DNA from 2 places in the Agrobacterium sp. H141 genome. Region 2 is predicted to be linked to the other one. Evidence: predicted binding sites of a transcription regulator. Region 2 holds the regulator's gene; the other holds the start of a gene.

Region 1 (4,055 bases), 430 kb from region 2:
AAATGTCCTGCTTGATAAAGTCTGGTGTCACATCGCAAACCGGATCGCAGATTACAAGAGACATCCGCCTTTAATGGCGATGTTGGCCAAAACATATGCAGCAGGCCTTCTATGCCTCACAGGATGAGACGGGTTCCATAGCCGGCGATAGCGCAGACGACGAGCGTTCTGCCGACCCCCTGCCTGAAGGCAAAGATCATGACGACGGCAAGAAGTGTGGTGATGAGGGCCGCCACATCGAGGCTTGACCATTCCGGCACCGGGATGCTGGCGCCGGCCAAATCCCATGACATGCGCTCGACCTTGGCAAACAGGACATGCAGCGCAAACCAGAGCGCAAGGTTGAGAATGACGCCGACCACGGCTGCGGTGATGGCGGACAGGGCAGCGGAGGCAAAGCGATTGCCGCGCAGACGCTCGACATAGGGGGCACCGGCGAAGATCCAGATGAAGCTTGGAACGAAGGTCGCCCAGGCGGTCAGAAGTGCGCCGAGCACGCCACCGACAAGCGGCGCTCCCAAACCGGCATCGCGAAAGCCCGCAAGGAAGCCGACGAAGGACAGGACCAGCACCAGCGGACCGGGTGTGGTCTCCGCCAGCGCCAGGCCGTCCAGCATTTCGCCGGGCATCAACCAGCGATAATGATCGACCGCCACCTGCGCCACATAGGCCAGCACGGCATAAGCGCCGCCAAAGGTCACCAGCGCCATTTTGGAGAAGAACAGGTAAAGCGCGGTCATTCCGTCTGGACCGGCGACAAGCCACAACACCGCCCACGGTGCCTGCCAGACAGCGACCCAGAACAACAGGACAAGCACCTGGCGCGAGCCGACGAGTTTGGCTTGCACCGCTGACAGGTCGATATCCCCTGTCGCGGTGGCTGCGCTGGAGCGGGCCAGGACGAGCCCGGCCATGCCGGCCCCCAGAACCACCAGCGGGAATGGCAGCGACAGGAGGAAAAGCGCGAGAAAGGCGACGACCGCGACAATGCGGTGAAACCGCGTCTTCAGCGCCCGCTTGCCGACGCGGATCAAGGCGTCGATGACAATGGCCAGCACTGCCGCCTTCAGGCCGAAGAACAGGCCGGTCAGCCACTGGGTATCCTGATAGAGCGCATAGGCAGCCGAAAGGCCGAGCATGACGGCCAACCCCGGCAGCACGAACAACAGGCCGGCCACGACGCCGCCGCGCACGCCGTGGGTCAGCCAGCCGATATAGGTGGCAAGTTGCTGGGCCTCCGGGCCAGGCAACAGCATGCAGTAGTTCAAAGCATGCAGGAAGCGATCCTCGGAGATCCAGCGCTTCTCGTCGACGGCCACACGGTGCATCAGCCCGATCTGCGCGGCCGGGCCGCCGAAACTCATCAGGCCGATACGGGCAAAGGCACCCACCAGTTCCGACAATTGTGGACGGGCAACCGCTTCGGAATTTTCAGCCATCGTTGTTCAACTCCAAACCGGACACCCCATCATCACGGCAAAAGCCGTGCACCGGCGCCCTCATAACGCAGTTTGTCGTCAGTATTGCGAAGGGGACAATCATCGAGCGACAGGCAGCCGCAGCCAATGCAGCTGTCGAGCTGATCGCGCAGCGCCATCATGGTTTCGATACGGCTGTCGAGCTCGGCGCGCCAGGCGGCTGACAGCTTGCGCCAGTCGGCAGCACTGGGAGGTCGGTCCGCCGGTAGTCTGGACAGTGCGACGCGGATCTCGGCCAGGGGGATGCCCAGTCGCTGGGCGGTCTTGATGACGGCGATGCGCCGCAAGACACCGCGCGGATAGCGCCTCTGATTGCCTTGGGAACGCCAACTTTCGATCAGCCCTTCTCGCTCATAGAAATGCAGTGCCGACACGGCGACGCCGGAGCGCTGGGCAATCTCACCGACCGAGAGAGACTGCACTGTTTTGCGAGTTGTTTGCGACATGGAAAATACGCCTTGACCTCAATCTTTGTTGAGGTTTTATCGTGCTCGCGTTCACCTGACAACACGCCTTTGAGAGAGGAACGCCTGCCATGTCATTGTCCTTGCAAATCCCCGCCAACGAAAACGGAGCTCCGGCGGAAAGCGCCAGCCTCTTTCGCATCGACTGCTTCGAGTGCCCGCCCGATCATGTGCGCGCCTTTTCCAACCGCCTTGCCATTATCCACGGCTATTTCGACACGCTTGAGGGCTGCCTTTACAATCGGGTTGCGGTTGCGCCCGGACCTTCGACCGTGAAGATCGTCACCATCGTCGAATGGAAGAGTGCGGCAGCCCTGACGGCCGCAAAGGAGGCTGTCGACCAATTTTATAGTGTCGACGGCTTCGACCCGAAAATCTTCATGGCAGAGCGCGGCATCACCGGAGAATTCGGCCTTTACCACGATGTCGCCGCCTTTCATGCGCAGCATCACGCAGCCGGTTGACTTAGACATGCCGACACGCCAGACACATTCTCGACATGGCAAACGCCTAGAAAGAGAAAAGACGGCAAAAATTTTTAGCCGTTTTTCTTGACTCTCAGCCTTCCCATCCTTAGATCGAGCTCGCTAGCACTCCCCGTATGAGAGTGCTAACAACATCCATGCGGGACCCAAAGATCCCGCGAATGTCATTCGATCGAGGGATTAGACAATGGCAAGCACCAATTTCCGTCCGCTGCACGACCGCGTTGTAGTCAAGCGCGTCGAGTCTGAAGAAAAGACAAAGGGCGGCATCATCATTCCTGACACTGCCAAGGAAAAGCCAGCTGAAGGCGAAATCATCGCTGTCGGCAGCGGCGCTCGTGACGACAAGGGCGCACTCGTCGCTCTGGACGTCAAGGTCGGCGACCGCGTCCTGTTCGGCAAGTGGTCGGGCACCGAAGTAAAGCTCGATGGCGTTGACCTTCTGATCATGAAGGAATCCGACATCATGGGCGTTATCGGCTGAATTTAGCCGGTTACTTCTCAATCCAATCAACAATTCACCAAAGAGCTAAGCTCCGGGAGTTTTGAAACATGGCTGCTAAAGAAATCAAGTTTGGCCGCACCGCGCGCGAAAAGATGCTTCATGGCGTCGATATCCTCGCTGACGCCGTGAAGGTAACGCTCGGCCCCAAGGGTCGTAACGTCATCATCGACAAGTCCTTCGGCGCACCGCGCATCACCAAGGACGGTGTATCGGTTGCCAAGGAAATCGAACTGGAAGACAAGTTCGAAAACATGGGCGCCCAGATGGTCCGCGAAGTTGCTTCGAAGACCAACGACATCGCAGGCGACGGCACCACGACTGCTACCGTTCTGGCCCAGGCCATCGTGCGCGAAGGCAACAAGGCTGTTGCTGCCGGCATGAACCCGATGGACCTGAAGCGCGGTATCGATCTGGCTGTGTCGGAAGTCGTCAAGGACCTTCAGGCCAAGGCCAAGAAGATCTCGACCTCTGAAGAAGTGGCCCAGGTCGGCACGATCTCGGCAAACGGCGACAAGCAGGTTGGTGCAGATATTGCCGAAGCCATGCAGAAGGTCGGCAATGAAGGCGTCATCACGGTTGAAGAAGCCAAGACCGCTGAAACCGAACTCGAAGTCGTCGAAGGCATGCAGTTCGACCGCGGTTACCTGTCGCCTTACTTCGTGACGAACCCGGAAAAGATGATTGCGGATCTCGAAGACGCATACATCCTGCTCCACGAAAAGAAGCTCTCGAACCTTCAGGCAATGCTGCCGGTTCTGGAAGCTGTCGTTCAGTCTGGCAAGCCGCTCATCATCATCGCTGAAGACGTCGAAGGCGAAGCTCTTGCAACGCTCGTCGTCAACAAGCTGCGTGGCGGCCTGAAGATTGCTGCCGTCAAGGCTCCTGGCTTCGGCGATCGCCGCAAGGCCATGCTCGAAGACATCGCTATCCTGACCGGTGGTACCGTTATCTCCGAAGATCTCGGCATCAAGCTCGAAAATGTCACGCTCGACATGCTCGGCCGCGCCAAGAAGGTCTCGATCACCAAGGAAAACACAACGATCGTTGATGGTGCCGGCCAGAAGTCGGACATCGAAGGTCGCGTTTCCCAGATCAAGGCTCAGATCGAAGAAACCTCTTCCGA
Region 2 (4,055 bases):
GTGGGTCGGCAGGTTACTGCCGACCCACCTTCGCTCATTTCGGCGGAATGAAGGATTTAAATATGGCGTTGGCAGATTTGCTGCAACAAGATGCGGTCATTCCAGCCCTCAGGGCGAACTCCAAGAAACAACTTCTCCAGGAACTGGCAGCCAAGGCGTCGAAAGTCACATCCATTCCCGAGCGGGAAATCTTCGATGTCATCTTGCAGCGAGAGCGTCTCGGATCGACCGGCGTTGGTAACGGTATCGCCATTCCGCATGGGAAGCTGACCAGTATCAATCAGATTGTGGGCGTGTTTGCCCGACTTGAAACACCTGTCGATTTTGAAGCGCTGGACGACCAGCCCGTCGATCTGGTGTTTTTGCTGCTGGCGCCTGAAGGCGCCGGCGCCGATCATCTCAAGGCTTTGTCGCGTATCGCGCGCGTTCTTCGGGATAGCGAGCTCGTGGCGAAATTGCGTGCGACCGATTCCGCAACAGCAATCTACACATTCCTCAACGAGGAACATGCCTCGAACGCCGCCTGAAAAGGCGGCGCAAGGATCATTTCAATTTCTGCGAATTGCTGAAGAAATGGACGCCTGATGTCAGGCGTCTTTTTCGTTGACTGGTGCTGTGCCGGGCTCTGTTCCCTCGGCCTTCTGGCCACCCTTTGCCACACCGACCATGGCAGGGCGAAGGACGCGATCGCCGATCGAATATCCAGACTGGACGACCTGAACGACGGTATTGTTCGGGACATCAGCGTTCGGCACTTCAAACATCGCCTGATGGAAGTTCGGATCGAATTTCTGACCTTCTGGTTCGATCTTCTTAACGCCATGACGCTCAAGAGAAGAGAGCATCGCGCGCTCGGTCATTTCGACCCCTTCGATCAGTGCGGTCAAACCCGCTTCTGCAGCGGAACGCGCCTCTTCCGGGATCGCATCAAGTGCACGGCGCAGATTGTCCGACACCGACAGCATATCGCGGGCAAAGTTGGTGACGGCGTATGCCTTGGCATCCTTGACGTCGCGCTCGGTGCGACGGCGAAGATTATCCATCTCGGCGGCCAGACGCAGGAAGCGGTCGCGCAGCTCCGCATTCTCCGCCTTCACGGCCTCCATAGGATCGGGCTCGCCAGCATCTGCTTCGTCTGCAACCTGATCGATGGACACGACGTTTTCGTCTTCTGTGGCCGTTGCGTCAGGTCCGTTCTTATTGGTCTCGTCGGTCATGACGTTCTCCGGAATTTGTGATTGGAATTTCGTGCCCGATATCAGCGTTTGTCGCGGAAAAATCAAGGCTTCAGCCAAAAGAAGCGGCTGACTCCGCGTATGGCTATAGCGGATTACGCGAAAGCCGCGCCATTAGCTGGGCGGTATAGTCAACCATCGGCACAATGCGCGAGTAGTTCAGCCGTGTCGGACCAATCACTCCGACCGCACCAATGATGCGATCCTCTCCATCCCGGAATGGTGCCACAATGAGTGACGATCCCGACAAGGAGAAAAGCTTGTTTTCCGAGCCAATGAATATTCGGACCCCCGGGCCAGTTTCGGCCAGGTTCAAGATCTCGATCAGGCTTTCCTTACGCTCGAGATCATCGAAAAGGAGGCGCAAGCGATCAATATCTTCCTCTCCAGCGAGACCTTCCAGAAGATTGGCCCGTCCGCGGACGATGAGACGGGTCGGCTTGTCGTTTTCCTTGCCACCCGACCAGACAGCGAGCCCGCGCTCAACAAGGTCCTGGGATAAGATGTCCAACTCGCCTGAGACCTGCTGCTTCAGCTTCACCAATTGGCCACGGAGTTCACCCAGCGTCTGACCGGCCAAATGGGCATTGAGAAAATTCGCAGCCTCGGTCAATTGCGAGGTGGTGATCCCTGCCGGCAATTCGATGATACGATTTTCGACCTGATTGTGCTCACCCACCAGAACGCAAAGCGCCTTGGTCGGCTCCAGCCGGATAAACTCGACATGTTTCAGTACGGCGTCATTCTTGGACGAGATCACGAGCCCTGCGCCACGCGACAGCCCTGACAGCATCAGGCTTGCCTCGCTCAGCAGGTTTTCCATCGACGCGTCCGGACCGACCGGACGGATCTGCCTGTCGATGCTTCCACGTTCTTCATCGGAGAGATTTCCGACCTGCATGAAGGCATCGACGAAAAACCGCAGTCCGGTTTGCGTTGGGAGCCTGCCAGCACTGATATGAGGCGAATAGATGAGGCCTAGCTCTTCGAGATCGCTCATCACGTTGCGAACAGATGCCGGCGATAGCGACATGGGCAAGATGCGGGAAAGGTTGCGAGATCCCAGCGGCTCCCCGGACTCCAGATAGCTTTCGACAATGCGACGGAACACTTCGCGCGACCTATCGTCAAGGTTAGAGCCGAACTCCATCTGCATGGTCGTTGATAAATCCATATTGCCTTCCGGACGCCTTCGATATCGTCCTGACAAAATATAGTCACTCCCGCTCCAATCACCAACGGGAATCTGACTTCTTCTCTTTTGCCGCTTTTCCTTTGCAAATCGGCACTGCCATCCGTAGAAGACCGTAGATCGCGAAAGGAAGTCGGTATGCGTCCATCAGGCAGAAAAACAGATCAAATGCGGGCAGTTTCGTTTGAGCGAAACTTTTCCAAACACGCCGAGGGCTCATGCCTGGTGAAGTTCGGTGACACCCATGTGCTGTGCACCGCAAGCCTTGAAGAAAAGACGCCACCTTGGCTGCGCAATAGCGGCAAGGGCTGGGTCACGGCAGAATACGGCATGCTCCCCCGCGCCACCGGTGACCGGATGAGGCGCGAAGCAGCTGCCGGCAAGCAAGGCGGTCGCACACAGGAAATCCAGCGCCTTATCGGTCGTTCGTTACGTGCGGTCGTTGATCTGGAAGCGCTTGGCGAACGCCAGATCACGCTTGACTGCGATGTGATACAGGCGGATGGCGGCACGCGCACTGCATCGATCACCGGCGCCTGGATTGCCCTTCACGATTGCCTGAAGTGGATGGAAACCCGCAACATGATCAAGCTTGAGCGGGTCCTTAAGGACCATGTTGCAGCGATCTCGTGCGGTATCTTTGCCCAGCAGGCGGTGATCGACCTTGACTACCTGGAGGACTCGGCTGCCGAAACAGACGCAAACTTCGTGATGACAGGCGCAGGCTCCATCGTTGAAGTTCAGGGCACGGCAGAAGGCGCTCCCTTCTCCGAAGAAGAATTTCTGACACTGATGCGCCTTGCCAAGTCCGGCGTCGCCGATTTGGTGGCCATGCAGAAGCAGTCTATCGGCTAAGGCTCAAAGGAAACGGCATGACTTCGCTCACGGAAGGCATCTTGGAAACGGCGCTTTATGCCGATGATCTGGATGCCGCCGAGCATTTTTACGGTTCGGTGATCGGTCTGGAAACGGTAACACGGGTAAAAGACCGGCACGTGTTCTTTCGCTGCGGTGCCGGCATCCTGCTGGTGTTCAACCCGGAGGCGACTTCTGTGCCTTCACCGACCGGCAAGCTGCCGGTTCCGACCCACGGCACCCGTGGCCCGGGACATGCCTGCTTTCGAGTGCGTGGTGACAAGCTGGATGCCATGGTTGATCGCCTGACGCAGGCCGGAATCGAAATAGAGGCCGATTTCAACTGGCCCAACGGTGCCCGCTCCATCTATTTCCGCGATCCCGCGGGCAATAGTCTTGAATGTGCCGAGCCCCGCCTGTGGGGCATCGAACAGGATTAGAAATGCGCAAACTCGAAACCAAGACGATCGTTGTTGCAAGCCACAATGCCGGAAAAATTGCGGAAATCGCCGACTTGATTGGTCCATTCGGCTTTTCCGCAAAGTCGGCTGCAGAATTGCAGTTTGCGGAGCCCGAAGAGACAGGCACGACATTCGAAGAAAATGCCGCGATCAAAGCGCAGGCTTCCGCGCAGGCATCCGGTCTTCCCGCACTCTCGGACGATTCAGGGCTGGTGGTCGACGCACTCGACGGCAACCCTGGTGTCTACACAGCCAACTGGGCGGAACTGGAAGACGGCACACGCGACTTTGACATGGCGATGCAGAAGGTCG

The links. Region 2 encodes HrcA, which represses chaperone genes, less so after heat shock. Its sites were predicted from a motif close to GTTAGCACTCNCNNNNNGNGAGTGCTAAC; they were not measured.
Region 1: the regulator HrcA is predicted to act here: its motif matches at 2,529-2,557, upstream of groES (co-chaperone GroES).

What each region holds. Positions count from the first base shown of each region.
Region 1 is NZ_CM169893.1:3,547,466-3,551,520, forward strand. It holds gene chrA (chromate efflux transporter) at 117-1,439, opposite strand; gene soxR (redox-sensitive transcriptional activator SoxR) at 1,472-1,924, opposite strand; gene ACWPM9_RS16685 (hypothetical protein) at 2,014-2,406, shown strand; gene groES (co-chaperone GroES) at 2,615-2,911, shown strand; gene groL (chaperonin GroEL) at 2,980-4,055, shown strand, end outside.
Region 2 is NZ_CM169893.1:3,978,135-3,982,189, forward strand. It holds gene ptsN (PTS IIA-like nitrogen regulatory protein PtsN) at 63-527, shown strand; gene grpE (nucleotide exchange factor GrpE) at 588-1,217, opposite strand; gene hrcA (heat-inducible transcriptional repressor HrcA) at 1,321-2,409, opposite strand; gene rph (ribonuclease PH) at 2,566-3,282, shown strand; gene ACWPM9_RS18740 (VOC family protein) at 3,300-3,722, shown strand; gene rdgB (RdgB/HAM1 family non-canonical purine NTP pyrophosphatase) at 3,725-4,055, shown strand, end outside.